One region of the Paenibacillus sp. FSL R5-0470 genome, then DNA from elsewhere that is predicted to be linked to it. Evidence: predicted binding sites of a transcription regulator. Region 1 holds the regulator's gene; the other holds the start of a gene.
What was found. Region 1 encodes LexA, which represses DNA repair genes until DNA is damaged. Its sites were predicted from a motif close to CGAACATATGTTCG; they were not measured.

Region 2: a site for LexA is predicted at 2,307-2,320, ahead of addB (helicase-exonuclease AddAB subunit AddB). Genes of this name have one in related genera too.

The regions. Positions count from the first base shown of each region.
Region 1 covers NZ_CP150238.1:3,793,175-3,800,858, forward strand. The annotation lists gene metH (methionine synthase) at 1-1,555, opposite strand, end outside; gene MKY99_RS16615 (FixH family protein) at 1,670-2,101, opposite strand; gene MKY99_RS16620 (HAD-IA family hydrolase) at 2,350-3,135, opposite strand; gene MKY99_RS16625 (hypothetical protein) at 3,169-3,696, opposite strand; gene MKY99_RS16630 (DUF896 domain-containing protein) at 3,746-3,955, opposite strand; gene MKY99_RS16635 (LysM peptidoglycan-binding domain-containing protein) at 4,065-4,478, opposite strand; gene lexA (transcriptional repressor LexA) at 4,774-5,400, shown strand; gene MKY99_RS16645 (L,D-transpeptidase) at 5,673-6,011, shown strand; gene MKY99_RS16650 (hypothetical protein) at 6,161-6,541, shown strand; gene MKY99_RS16655 (hypothetical protein) at 6,777-7,355, shown strand; gene MKY99_RS16660 (MBL fold metallo-hydrolase) at 7,480-7,684, opposite strand, start outside.
Region 2 covers NZ_CP150238.1:5,280,837-5,288,520, forward strand. The annotation lists gene addB (helicase-exonuclease AddAB subunit AddB) at 1-2,176, opposite strand, end outside; gene MKY99_RS23405 (MerR family transcriptional regulator) at 2,681-3,475, opposite strand; gene MKY99_RS23410 (DUF4097 family beta strand repeat-containing protein) at 3,725-4,399, shown strand; gene MKY99_RS23415 (class I SAM-dependent rRNA methyltransferase) at 4,757-6,181, opposite strand; gene MKY99_RS23420 (Na/Pi symporter) at 6,281-7,267, shown strand; gene MKY99_RS23425 (energy-coupling factor transporter transmembrane component T) at 7,320-7,684, opposite strand, start outside.

The DNA of each region.
Region 1 (7,684 bases):
TAGTTTCTTTAGCAGAGCCAATATATTGTTCATCTCCGGTTCCTACAGGGAACACAAGCGTGTCGAAAATAAGGTCTTCTCCAGCTAATCCGTATTTGTTCACTAGTAAGTCGTAGGAGCGTTTGGCAACTTCCAGTTTGTCCGTAGCCTTAATTGCTTGTCCTGTCTCATCAATCGTACCCACTACGATAGCTGCGCCATACTTATGAATCAATGGAGTGACCAGCTCAAATTTTTCTTCACCATCTTCAAGGTTAATTGAGTTAATTATCGCCTTACCTTGACAGTACTGTAACGCCAGGTCAATAACCTTCGGATCGGTAGTATCGATCATCAAAGGAACTTTAACCTTTTTTACAACTAATTCTAGAAACAGCTTAATATCTTCAATCTCATCACGGTCCGGATCTTGCACGCAGACGTCGATAACTTGAGCACCACTCTTCACCTGTGCACGGGCAATTTCTGAGGCTTCCTCATATTTACCTTCGACGATAAGACGTTTAAACTTACGCGACCCTAATACATTCGTACGTTCACCAACCATGTATGGACGGTTGTCGTTCTCAATATATATAGGTTCAATCCCAGAAAGTGCCGGTGGATGATTTCCTGCAAGCGGACGTGGAGGGAATTGTGAAAGTGCCTCCGACATAGCACGGATATGTTCCGGTGTCGTTCCGCAACAACCTCCCGCAATGTTAAGCCATCCCTTTTCTGCAAACGCAGCAATTTTACGCGCAAGAGAATCAGGAGATTCATGATAATGCCCATTCTCATCTGGCAGCCCAGCGTTCGGATAACAACTCACAGCCGCTGAAGAGATTGCAGAAAGTGAACGAATATGATCACGCATGAACTCTGGACCCGTCGCACAGTTCAGACCTATTGAGATAGGCTTCAGATGTTCTAAAGAAATATAGAATGCTTCAATGTTCTGACCAGCAAGTGTGGTACCCATCGGCTCTATTGTTCCCGAAATCATCACTGGCAATTTGATACCCGTCTTCTCAAATGCATTTCGAATACCTATACTTCCAGCTTTCACGTTCAGCGTATCCTGAGAGGTCTCTAGCAATAACGCATCTACTTGACCATCAATCAATGCCACTGCCTGTTCCTCGTAGCTATCAACGAGCTCTTGGAAAGTCACGCCTCCCGTAACAGAGAGTGTCTTTGTTGTAGGACCCATCGCACCTACAACATAGCGGGGACGATCTGGTGTATCATATTTATCAACGGCATTACGGGCTAGCTTTGCTGCAACCAGATTAATTTCTCGAGCCCGCTGCGGAATATCATATTCAGCAAGTACAACAGACGTTGCACCAAATGTATTCGTTTCAATGAGATCAGCACCTGCTTCAAGATACTGCTCATGAATCGTCTGAATTACTTCTGGACGAGTTAATACTAGCATTTCATTACAGCCGTCCAATTCTTCCCCACCAAAATCCTCACCTGTCAGAGGCACCTGTTGGATCATTGTGCCCATTGCACCATCTAGAATTAATATTCTTTGTTGTAAGCTTTCCTCAAGTGTATATTTAGCCAACGTATAGTCCCCCCAGTAAAACATTAGAGTAAGTTTAGCAGAATAAAGGAATTTCGAAAAGCCTTCCTTTCCACTCTGCATTATCTGTAATCATAGGAATTGCAATTCTTTTAATTATGGTTTTACAGAGAGTTCTTTATTAGGCATAGAATGCTGAGTTCTAGCAGTTACGTGTGATGTAACGATATATTGTCCTTCTTTCGTTAGTGTTCCCTCTGCTTGATAGATTCCATCACTGACTAGCTTCCCTTTAAATTCAATTTTCTGTTCACTATCATCTTTACTCACAATTTCGAACAGAACCTCTTTCGCATCATCTACTGCCAAGTTGTCTTGCGTCACCACTGCTTCAAAGGTCACCTTCTGATTTACAACAACCTCTTCAGGATTCCAATGTAACTCGACCTTGATAGGTTCCATAGACATGTCCATGTTCATATTCATATTATGTACGCCAGAATGTTTAGTTTGGTCTGATGAACATCCTCCCAATACTAAAAGTGTTGCACCTAATAATAAAGGAACTATTGTTCTTGAAATCTTCATTTAGATTCCTCCCAGTCGAATTGATTACTAAGAATCTACCAATTCATGTTATACATTCTCCATCTATTATACACATTATTATTGGTTTTTCAGTATTTCGCATCAATTCAGTTAAACTCTTGTGACTTAAATCATATACTAATAATTCTCATCTATCATATTAAATATGATGTAGATATAAAAAAGACAGCAAGTCGCCTAGATACCTAGGAACTCACTGCCTTCTTAAAGCTTAAATGAATGAAATTTTATAAAGATTGGACTAATGAAAGAAGCTCTCCAAGATGTTTGATTTCATAATCCGGCTGAATTTCCGGATCTGGCTGTTTGCCTTTTCTATTAATCCAAACTGTAGTCAAACCTGTTGCCAGCCCACCACGAATATCCGTTGTAAGCTTATCTCCGACCATAACTCCTTGCTCAGGTGCAATATCTAAAAGTTCTAGGGCATGCAGAAAAATTTCCTTATCCGGCTTTCCTTTTCCGAAGCTTCCAGAAATCACGATGTGATCAAAGAAAGGAACGATTTCAGGTACGCCATCTAGTTTCTCTTGTTGCAATGCAGGGCATCCATTAGTCAGAAGCAATAGCTTCACTTTTCCCTTCAGTTCTTCAAGCACCTGAATCGTTTCTTCATAGATGTAAGGTCGATTTCTACGCTCTACTGCGAATTTGGCAGCTAATGTCTCAGCAAGAGCTTCGTCCTCTACACCAAGTGCTGCAAGACCACGACGCCATGCCTCTTTACGATATCCCGGTGCAAGCTGCTCCAATTGACGGAATTCCGGCTGTTCACCTGCAGTAAAGTTCCCCCAAAGTGCTTCAAACGGATTAATCCCAATCATCTTTGTAAACGGGTTCGTTTCGTAGGATTCATATAGTCCAATGGCTTCTTTACGCACCGCAAGTTCCAGTTCTTGTGGATCAATCGTATCCCCAGCGGCTTCACATGCAGAACGAAATGCTTCATTAACGCTCCGATCATCCCAGAGCAGTGTATCATCAAGGTCAAATAGTACGGCGGAAATTGGCATTACAGGTCTCCCTCTCCCATGGCTGGTTAATTTCTATTCGTGAACTACTTCAATCTGGTGAGCTTTTGCGAATGCTTCCAGTCGAGTCCCCATTGCATTGGTATCATAACGATTCATAAGTCTGGTAAAAATCCATTTCGTGCGTTTGCCTTTATGCTTAATTACAACAGCTCCACGCGAAAGGATGATTTTCTCAATATCAGAAGCTGGCAGATAACGTTCGCGGTTGAATTTTATAGTAGATAGTCTAGCATTCTCTACCTTCAAGTACGGACGTCGGAAGAACAGAAGTGCCGCTAGTAAGTAGTACAAAACGACTCCTAGCCAGTTCATAAGCATACCATTACCTTTGGCTTGGTCCACTGAACCAATCATCCAAAACATAGTACCAAGCACTAATAACACTACTGGAAATGCAATGTTACGGCCTTTAAAGGTTTCGCTGTTCTTACCAGGAGATTTAGATTTAGATGCGTAAATCGTTTCCTTCCCCTGTTTCTTTCTTTGCTTATTAATTTGCTGCGTGTTGCGTTGAACCATTCTTTCCCAAGAACGGGCCATATGCGTTCCCCCTAGTCATCCAGTAATATCTATGAAAAGGAACAGGGTGTTAATGCTTACGCCCCTTGTTACCTTGTTCATGCTCATCATTATCGACCAATTCAATCGTATTCAATTGTGCTCGGAAGTTATTGCGAATATTCCCCAAATAAATTTCACGAAGCTTGGCGCGTTCCGCCGTTTCCTCTTGATTAAGGCCTACGCTCTTCTGTTTGCGTGCCAATTCGTTAATACGCGCGACCAACTCATCAATATTCAAAACTTTCCCTCCCCTTATAAATTAATTCTAACTCTGCCATGAGAAAAAGAGCTTGTCAAGGTTTACTCCCTGCAAGCTCTTCATGTCCTCTTATTATGTTCTTAGAATATTAATAAATAGGTAAAGTGAGAATATCTCCAGCATTAATCTGACTACCTTTAATGCCATTGGATTTTTTAATTCCTTCTATATATACAGCCGTTTTCATATCAGAAGGTTTATTCTCAAGAGCAATACTCCAAAGTGTATCTCCACGTTCAACCACTACGCGCTTCTCATCCTTCATTAAAGTAGTAGATCCTGCAAATACATTACCTACTACTGTAAGTCCTGATAGTACGAGCACAATGATCAATGTCAGTTTAATAACAAAATCTCTTCGGAACAAACGCATCAAGCCTTCAAGCAAAAGCTCTGTAATTTCTTTAATCTGAGCTGAATAACGGGTAATAGGATTATGTCCTAAAGATTCAACCACTGGGGCTTTATCGTAGATGCTGCGGTATGTACTGTATTTTAACATGAATATCATCCTCCAAACACTTGTTCTTACTTTTGAAATTATAATAACACGAACATGTGTTTTGTTCAATACTATTTTAGAACAATTGTTCTCTTTTTTTCAGAGGTTACTATTTACCATATTCTTCATATAAAGAATCACTCTTATCGTTTAGATGAAGGAAACGCAATCAATACAAGACTACCATTTATTAACTCTTTCGAATTAATATTTATAATAGTTAGAACTTATGTTTGTGCGAACGGTAGTTCTATGTTATAATTTTCCCAAACATTACTATATGGGGTTGATTCCAATGTCAAAGATTTCAAGTCGCCAGCTGGCGATCCTGGAATTTATACGTAGCGAAGTCCGCAGCAAGGGTTATCCTCCTTCCGTCCGGGAGATTGGAGAAGCTGTTGGTCTTGCTTCCAGCTCCACAGTTCACGGTCATTTAGATCGGCTAGAGAAGAAGGGACTTATCCGTCGAGATCCAACGAAGCCTCGTGCGATAGAATTGCTTGGCCAAGAGGATTCCGAGAATGTCCATCATTTCGCGCAAACCGTCGCTCGCATTCCTGTCGTAGGTAAGGTTACCGCCGGGGTTCCTATCACTGCTACTGAGAATATTGAAGACTACTTCCCGCTTCCAACTCACTATGTTGGAGATAACAAAGTATTTATGTTATCGGTTCAAGGTGACAGTATGGTCGAAGCTGGGATTATGAATGGCGACTATGTTATTGTTCGTCAACAACAAACGGCTGATAACGGAGATATCGTTGTAGCTATGACCGAAGAAGATGAAGCAACCGTTAAGACTTTTTATAAAGAACGTGATCATATACGTCTTCAGCCGGAGAATCCGGCGTACGAGCCTCTTCGCCTTAATCGCGTGACCATTCTCGGCAGAGTTATCGGATTATTTCGAGATATCCACTAAGTATGCACTCCTACCAAGCGAAAACGGATACCGTCCTTTAGGACGGTATCCGTTTCTACGAGAAGTATAAGGATAGGGTATATCGTATAATATATACTTTCTTTTATTTTTTAAAAAAAGCTGTTCTGCAAATGCAGAACAGCTTTTTTATTGTTATCAAACTCCATTCATCAATTACAGAACATTTGTTCTCATAGGCTAAAATGACCATTTTTAATGAATAACCGTTTAGGCATCCTCCTCATATCTTAATTAGAAAGGAGTGTTGCACAATGCCAAATTACCGGATTATAGTTGATCTGACGCAGCGTATGCTTTATCTTCTTGATAACGACATTGTGATCAGGGGCTTCCCAGTCGGAATCGGTAAAATGTTAACTCAATCACCACTCGGTGAATTCACAATCATTAACAAACAACCCGATCCAGGTGGTCCATTTGGGGTCTTTTGGATGGGTCTATCTAAGCCTCACTATGGGATACATGGAAATAATGATCCCTCATCCATAGGGCACGAAGTATCCCACGGTTGTATTCGTATGTACAATAAAGATGTGTTAGCACTAGCTGCGATTGTTCCTATTGGAACACGAGTAACGATCAGGAATTAAATCTATCTCTATAGATAAACACGCCTCACTCATGGTTCAATGGAGGGGGCGTGTTTGTATTTATGTATTTTTGATGACCTAATAGGAATTATGTGGTTATATGTCGAATAATGTTAACAGGGTTTCAAATTGAAAGGAAGTGTCTCGTTTTGAACAACTCAAAAATTAGAACCCTCGTCGATTTTAAAGTCGATGCACTTGTTAAACTCTCTGGCTTATTGTTAAATAACGATCAAGCGAGTGGAAAAAAAGTAAATTTACTCACCTCATTCGGCAGTATTCAAGGGACCATCTCCCCTTCCACCTCCAATAAAGAGGATGTTTTTGACTTAAAATCTCTAATGGATGATGTCATTGTAGATGAATACATATCTTATTTAGGTGCGGAACATCCCGATAAAAATTTCAGCTATAACTTTGTAGTCCTTAATGATGTTTCTGTAAGACCCTATACTCACTATGAATCTCCGATCGAATACAAACAGCTAATTGTTTATACCGATCAAATCACAGCCTTCAATTTCTTATGATTTTGACATATTTATTTTAAAAAGCTCTCAACAAAGCACTCCAGCAGTTGCCCCAATTTTGCACTCAGCTCGCAAAATCGGCAGATCTCTGGGTGCTTTCTCTTTTTCTAATCAGTAGTCGTTTCCTAAATTCCCACGATTTTCGCTCTTAACAGATACTAGTAGAGAGAATTCAGGCATATCTTTCAATAAGCAATAAATCTTGCTCTACTGAGATCTTTGGAGGTGTGATTACATGCTGATTTTCTTGATGTATATGTTTGCCATTGTAGGAGGAATCTTAATTCTAAGTGCCGTTATTATAGAATTAAAAAAACTATCTACTTCTTCTGAACTTTCTAAGCTGTTAAACGCAACCTCATCTTTTAATATTATATTCACCAAAACATTCATTCCGCCCAATCAATCGCACTTGATCGCCCTTAATGAACCTTATAAAAAAATAGCAATAGGTACCAGCAATCCGAAAACAAGCAAAAAGGCAATAGCAAAGCTATACTCGTTCGACAATATAATGGGATCAGAGATTGTTGTTAACGCACTAACCCTTTCAAAAGTATCTAAACGACAACAAAACAGCAAATCAACTGCTTCAAGTGCGGATATTAATGTGGTTAATAGCGGTGACGAAGAGGCTGATGTTATCGAGGAACTTACGCTTAAAATATACATGAACAGCAATGAAATACCTGTGTATAGTATTTCCTTCTTGCCAGGCTTACTACCCATTCAACAATCCGATAATCAGTACAAAGAAGCTTACTCCCAAGTCCAACAATTACATGCGTTCTTCAGGTCGATCGTATCCGAATGAATGCCCCCCTTCCGCCTATTATTACTTCACTTTACCTTTCCCAATTAGAAATTTTGAAAACCTTAAGGAAAGACAAAAAAACGGTCCTTTTGGGGGGCCGTTTTCGCTGCATCCAACATTCATTTTAAAATTGCACACTAAATCCGTTAAATTGATGAATGCCCGTACCATGAGCAACAAGATCCCGTTCACGTAATTCACGAACTGCCTTCATAACCTCTTGCAAAATAGCTGGATCTAGACCCAACGTATTATGAGAGCCGAATACTTGAGATACATTTGGAATTTGCGCAATCTTTTCTAAAGAAGCCACTAAATCTGCCGGACTA
Region 2 (7,684 bases), 1.5 Mb from region 1:
TCTGTTCTGGATGACCAATGTAACCGAGGTGAATGGAATCTCTGACTTCTTCTAGTAGTCCTGCAGGTGGAAGTGCTGCCAAGCTGTGCTCATGAACACTTGGGAACATTCTATGCAAATGACGGATTACCTCAGAGGGAAGAAGCGCCTTGCCCTCATCATCAGCAGTGGCGTAGCTAATCCAGAGCTTTCGACTTCCTGTCGTTAGCGCATTATAGATCAAAAACCGCTCGTCCAGCAGCTTACGAGAAGCACCAGGAGCAAGCTCCATACCGGCGTTCTCAAGCACAGAGCGTTCGCCTTCCGAGAGAATTCCATCCTCCTTAAACTGCGCAGGCACAACACCTTCATTAAATCCAAGCAAAAAAGCGTATTTAACTCCCGTTGGTCGAGTCCGATCCATGTTACCAACCAGTACTTGATCGAGCGCGGGAGGAACAAGTCCCATCTTAAGCTCAGCAAGTCCTGTCTCTAGGACTCCGGTGAACACATCAAATTCAAGTCTCTCGTTGCCCATCATCTCGACGATCTGATCTAGCAGATCAAGCACTGCACCCCAAAGCTGACTATGTTCTCTAGCCTTCTCGGGTTGCCCCTTCTCCATAGCACCGACACTAAGTTTCTCCAGCTTTCGGGCAACATCCGTTTCATCAAGCAGCCTGTACACTGCGGTACATAGTTCAAGGCCGCTTCTACTCTTCTGTATCCGTTTCTCAAAAGCAAATAGAGGTCCCGTTATACTAGCACGGCATCGCTCCATTGTAGCAAGCAGTTCTTCATCCATCTGTCTGCCGCCTTCCAGCGACAAGCTAGGAATCCCTTTCCATGAACGGCCATCCGTCCAGCGATACCCTTGAATCCCACAAGCCAGCACATAATTCTCTAAGGCGTCCATATCCTCACGCGTAATACTACCGTCCAGCGGTAGCAAAAGCTCTGTCTTTACACAGCGGAATACATCCTCGAAGCGCCAGCGTCGACGCACCACATCCAATGCGGAGCGTACAAACTCTACCAATGGATGGTGCAGCTCATTTACCTTCTGGTCCAGAAAAAAAGGTACTCCGTAATCTTGGAACAACGGTTTAATCAGTTGCTCGTAATCTCCAATATTACGCATCAATACGGCCATTTCACCATATTTTGCACCTTCATCTCGCGCCAGTCTGATCATTTCACGCAGTGCTCCCTCAACCTCTGCTCTGTGAGAAACTGCTGCGCCTATAGATATCGCTTCATTTGCCAGTTCATCTGCACCCATCCAGACCTTTCGGCGGTCATATCCCCTTTCGAGATGAGCAAGAACAGGACTTTCTTCAAAACGCGGAAGAACCGCTGGCTCCAGAAGCTCGTCCCACACATCAATGCCCAGCTCTTCAGCTATTCCACGCAGTTTAATGTAAGTAACCGCAGTTGGGTGAAACAATTCAAGCTCATTCAACTGATCTCCATAGGGATACGAACGATCAAGTGTAAGGGACACGGTCAGCTTCGATGCTTGCTGCATCAATTCTCGAAGCACTACGAATTCCTGCGGGGTAAAGCCGTGGAACCCATCTACCCAAATCTCCGCCCCGCGAATGTAAGAGGAATCAGGAATATGCTCAGCTAGTTCCGCTAAACGATCCTCTTCGTCGATATAGAGGCGTGACATTTCCTTCTCTAAATCGCTGAATACCAGCTGTAAATCATCCAGCTTGCCTTCAAGAATAGGACTTCTTGCAATAGCGCCTCGCATTGCGGATAACTGCTCCTCTAAATCAGAGGAAGCCAAGCAGCAACGCTTCATCTCCGTATGCAGTTGATTCAACCGTTCCACAAAACCCGGTCTGTCGGCAGAGGCACCGAACAATTTCAGTTCCTCTTTACGGCGACTTATGATTTTGTAAATCAACATCTTTTTACCTTCTTCACTGATCGGCAGACTAGCGCTGCCTCCAGTTTCCTGTTTCACTCGATAGGCAAGCCGAGAAAAGCTCAGTGTCTGCGCCCGAATGCTTCCCTTCACATTCCCTACGGTCAAAAGCCCCCGTTCTGCTCCAAAGGAACCTTGTTCCGGTACAAGAATAATGATCGGCGCGCCAAGAGGCTCCTTCTCTAATGAAGAAGAAATAGACTCCCATATTTTTGTTGTCTTGCCACTACCAGAGCGGCCTAGTAAAAAGGTTACCGTCATAAATGATAGACTCCTTCCGTAGCGGAGAAAATGTATATGAAACAAGGTGAAATACTCACCGTTTGATAATGTTCAAATGAAAAAGTTCAGTCGTTCCTCGTCCCCTCAGTATAACATAGCTGCACAAATCAGAACATGCGTTTGCTAGTATTTTCTAATGATTTACAATAAAAAAGCTACGAAGTAAACAGCAACTAACGTATTTTGGTGACTTGCTGTTTAGTATTTCTAGTTTGTTAATACCTGGTGCGCAACGTTCGATGCTTTCTGTTTGGAGCGTTGAGTTAGGGTTCGAGATTCGGGTTCACTTATAGCGTTAATCTGCCAGTTAGCTTAATAGATAACATTGAACTATAGTTAAATATTTATCTAATCGATGAAGTATAACGTTCTTGTCCTAAGTCAGGGGCAAGAAACATGATTCCTTAATCAAAAAAAAGCCGCTAAAATAGCGACTTTCAATCAACATTTTTCTTTTCCTAAACCTTTTCCTTTGTATTTAATCTAACATGAGTGTTTCTTAATGAACAGTTGTATCTGATAATCCCACTGCAATATTCCAGTCACAATAATGTTATGAAGAACAAAATCTGGACACACATCGTATTCCGTCTTTGCCCTTTCAAGTAAATTTTGTAATACAGCATTCTTATTCTCTTCGGTACAAATTGCACACAGATAGTCCCCTTCTGGTAGCACAGTCAGCCCCTCTAAAGATGGATATTTCAAGCAAACAGCAAATAATCGTGTTATTCCTTCAGTCGTGAACATTCCTGCCATATCTTCAAACAGAAATTGTGAATGCAGAGACGTTTCAATTTGTTGATAGAAATGTCTGTGATAGTCCCATAAATTCTTAAGTGTGGGGCTTTCCATTTTATTCGAAAGCATAATTACCCTTTCCTCTATGTGTCTGACAAAGTAATTTTCACTTTGACTATAGCCGTCGTGGAACTTATTTTCATAATGTAGATAGGCACGTTTAATTTTCGATTTTGCATACTGCAGTCGAGCAATTTTATCGTCTGCTCTTTTTTCTGCTTGTTTTAGAAATGCAATTACTTTAGAGAGATCATTCTGCTGCAAAATATCTTTAATATCCATTAAAGTAAGATCCATTGCTTTGAGCAGTTCAATGGTTTGCAGCTTTACGAGCTCCTGCTCGGAATAATATCGATATCCCGACATTTCATCTTTATGGCATGGCTTGACTAATCCAATACGATCATAGTGCCGCAAGGTCTCAGTGGTCATCTCTACGATCTCTGCTGCTTGCTTAATTGTAAAATAGTTGTTCATATCTACCCTCTTGACCTTTTTGTAACACAAAAGTTTATGATGATTAAAACATATGCGACTGATAAACGCAACGAAATACAAAATGAATTTATTACCAGAGAAGAAGGCAAATATGAAGAACTAAATCATGTATCAAAGGATTATCCTTTGTTGCATATCGGAATTTGTCTGCATAGCAGCTTAAGATTGGCATTCGTAGGACTGGCAATATTTTAAAAGAAAAGTGATTTAACGAAGGAGCGTTTTATAATGAAAAGTACTGCAAAAAAATTACTAACTACTACAGGCATATTGGTGACACTATTGATATCATTAGCAGGATGTTCCTCCGACTCCACTTCCATGGAGGAAAAAAATTACACCATACCTGCCCAAAAGATTGATACCTTAACAATTGATGTAAAGGACAAAAAAATAAATATCCTCCAATCTAAAGATGAACAAATTCATATTGTTTACTATGAAAGTGAGAAAGATTTTTACAAGATTGATCTATCTGACGATAAAGAACTGTCAATGGTAAGTGACAGTAATAAGGAATGGAACGACTATATCGGAGGAAAAGGCTCGCAAGTAACCAGAACTATTCAGGTATCGATACCTGATGCAACTTTAAAAAATTTGACTTTAAAAACATCAAATGAAAGTATTGTATTACCAACAATCGTGTTTTTAGGGACAGTGGAAGTAAACATAAATAACGGAAATATCCAACTGGACAAATTGAATGTAGGGACGGCTATAACCCTTGAAACAAAAAACGGAAATATTAGCGGTTCAATTTCAGGGTCATATGATGATTTCGCGATCTTAAGCAAGGTAAAAAAAGGAGAAAGCAATTTGCCTGCCAATAAAGAGAATGGTTCGAAAAAATTATCTGCTTATACAAATAACGGCGATATTACCTTACAATTTTCTGAGTAGCCAGTAGTTAAATATTGGATCGTATGAAGTCAGATACAATATTGAAAGGGATAACCCCTGTTTCACTTTTGAAACTTCTGGTCCTACCTCTTCGACTATTCTACCGGCCTATAACCGATAAAATATCCGTCTTGTAATGGAAAACAGCGGCTTATACTTTCTGGATTACATTCGGACTCAGGAGTCGCTATTCATGAATTTCGTGCTGTTTTGGCAACTTATCGGACTAAGCGGACATACCTTGTTAATCCCGAATCCTACTCTTCTTAGAACACAGCAAAAAATCCGTAAAAAGAGGCCTCGATCGAAGACTCCTTTTACGGATTAAAATCCATTGCCTATATATGAACAGCCAGCTTATTTCTTACTCCGCACTTCAAAAATCGCAAACTTCAGATAGTGTCCTTCGTTAACGCCTAGAATCTGCGGATGGTCTTTGCCTGCGGCACGCCATTCCACAAGTCTCAATACTTTACCTGCATCTTTAGCTGCGTCAGCAATCGTCTCAAGGAATAGATCCGGCTGCATGTGGTAAGAACAACTTGCAGTAACCAAATATCCGCCTTCGTTCACCAGCTTCATGCCGTGTAGATTGATATCCTTGTAACCACGGCAAGCACCTGCTACTGCACTTTTAGTTTTCGCAAACGCTGGAGGGTCTAGGATAACTACATCCCAAGTTTTACCTCCACCTGCTGTCATCGGCTTGGAGGTATCTGTTTTGGTTGTTTTGCCTCCGGATTTAGCATTTGTAGACGCTACTGTTGATTCCGTTCCGCTTGCAATCGTCGCCCGCTCCGAACGTTCCTCCAGACCTTTTACCTGATTGCGCAGGTAGGCAAAAGCATCATCCACTACAAATTCCACTCGATCACTAAAGCCATTCAGCTCCACATTGACCTTGGCACTCTCTATAGCATGAGCGGAAACGTCAAGGCAGGTTACTTTTTTCGCACCGTACTTGCAAGCATGCAGAGTGAAGCTACCTGTGTGCGAGAAACATTCCAGCACTGTAGCACCATCCCAATAAGGGAAAGTTACGTGTTTACCACTCTTGTTTACCGGCAAAGTTTGTAACGAGCCATCTTCTGTTTCGATTTCTTGCAGCGTAATGCCACTTCGTCCACCCCAGCCCTTCATGAGTGGGGCAATGGATGCTCTATTCTCACGCTGATCAAAGAAGTAGCCTGTCTTTTGGCCCTCTTCGATATCTACTACCAGCTTAAGGCCATTCTCACTTACGGTAACATGACGTGGGCATTCCCCGTACAGCACACCTGTAGTCTGCTCCATCCCTTCCAGTTCGCGCACGCTAACATCACTGCGTTCATAAATACCACGCGGTGCCATAACCTGTACAAGTGCTTCAACAATCTCTGTACGGCGCTTGTCCATTCCGAGTGTAAGGAGTTGTACAACCAAAATATCTCCGAACCGATCCACAATAAGCCCTGGCAAAAAGTCCGCCTCACCATAAACCAAACGATATGCATCTGCCCCAGGGAGGAAACGTTCTCTATGTTGCAGACAATTCGTAAACCGTTCTACGAAAAAAGCTGTATCCATGATCGCCAGTGGTCCCTGCGATACAATTCTCACCCGGATTTGCGATGCTGGATTGTAATAGCCCACGGCCAAAAACCGGCCTTGATGATTTAGGACATCTACTAATCCCCCTGCTTCTGGGTTTCCTTCAACTGATGCAACTTCACCTGCGTAGACCCATGGATGGCCCTGTTCTAATCTTTTTTTGCGATTGCGTTCTAAAATAACCGATGCCAATGACTTCAACTCCCTGTTTCTCTAAAAATGATTTTATACATGTCCTACACGTTACTTTCATATATTGGTGTACAACCCTCGTCCAAAGGAGTATGCCCAATGTTCCGTGATCTGCTTTTCCCTATTATATATGGTCTTGTCATTTTTCTGGCTGGCATGAAGCTAATGGAAACAGCGTTGTCCAAGCTTGCAGGGCCACTGTTAACTACAAGCCTGAATAAGGCAACCTCTACACCTATCAAAGGCTTGATCGCAAGCAGTGTACTGTCAGCCCTGCTTCAGAGCAGCACGGCTGTAACTGTGCTAACGATCGGTATGGTGAATGCCGGCCTGCTCACCTATGCTCGTACACTTGGCATTATCCTAGGCAGCAACATCGGCACCACTTTGACCACAGAGTTAATCGGACTTCAGATCAATTCCATGGCATCGCCACTGCTGGCTGCCTCACTGAGTCTGTGGGCCGCAGCGGTTATAGCTGGCGAGTTACCGCATACATCACGGGCAGCAGCACTATGCCGGAAAATATCAGAGCCGCTGCAATTCATCAGCCTGGCTGTATCAGGATTCGCCCTAGTCCTATGGGGAATCGCAGTCATGCAGTCCATTGGCGGGACGCTTCAGGAGAGTGGCCTATTCCTTTGGTTCCTGAATCATGCTACCACAAGTGCCCTATGGGGACTCGCCGCTGGTGCCTGCTTAACTGCCCTGTTACATAGCAGCGCAGCAGTTATCGCCATGGCCATGGGCATTGCTGCCTCGGGTGCCATGCCACCAGAGCTCGGCATAGCCATCGTGCTCGGTGCCAACGTCGGTACCTGCGTCACGGCAGTCATCGCTTCCATCGGCGGCTCGTCTTCTGGCGTCTTTGTCGCTTGGTCGCATGTTGTCCTCAATGTAAGCGGTGCGCTACTGTTCCTACCTCTTATTGGGCCCCTACAAGCAACTGCTGCATGGATTGGCGGAGGAGCCGCCTCACAAATCGCCCATGCACAGACTATTTTTAACGTAGTATGCTCGCTAATCGCACTGCCATTATGTTACCTGCCTGTATGGTCAAGACTGGAGAAACGTCTTCAATCGTAACAATATACTGTAACGCCTGATCCCAAACTTTCCACAACTGTACTATTATACTTCAATCGAAAATATTATAAAACCGCGATCCATCGTAAAAAGTGATTACCGTCGAAGATGTTGCGATCAGAGCGAATAAGATTAAAGCAATATAGTCATTTCTTGAGAACGGACGACTGCTGTACCAAGTCCGTTTTCTATTAGTTCCGAAGCCACGTAACTCCATAGCCGTACTAATATTCTCAATTCGCTCAATGCTAGTCAGAATCAAGGGCATTAGAATCGAAATGATATTTTTAAGCCGCTTAGGCAGCTTTTCTTTTCGAGAGATGTCTATTCCCCGTGCCTGAGCAGAGAACGATATATTCTCATAATCTCTTTGGATATCCGGAATGTACCGCAGCGCAAGCGATACAGAATATGCAA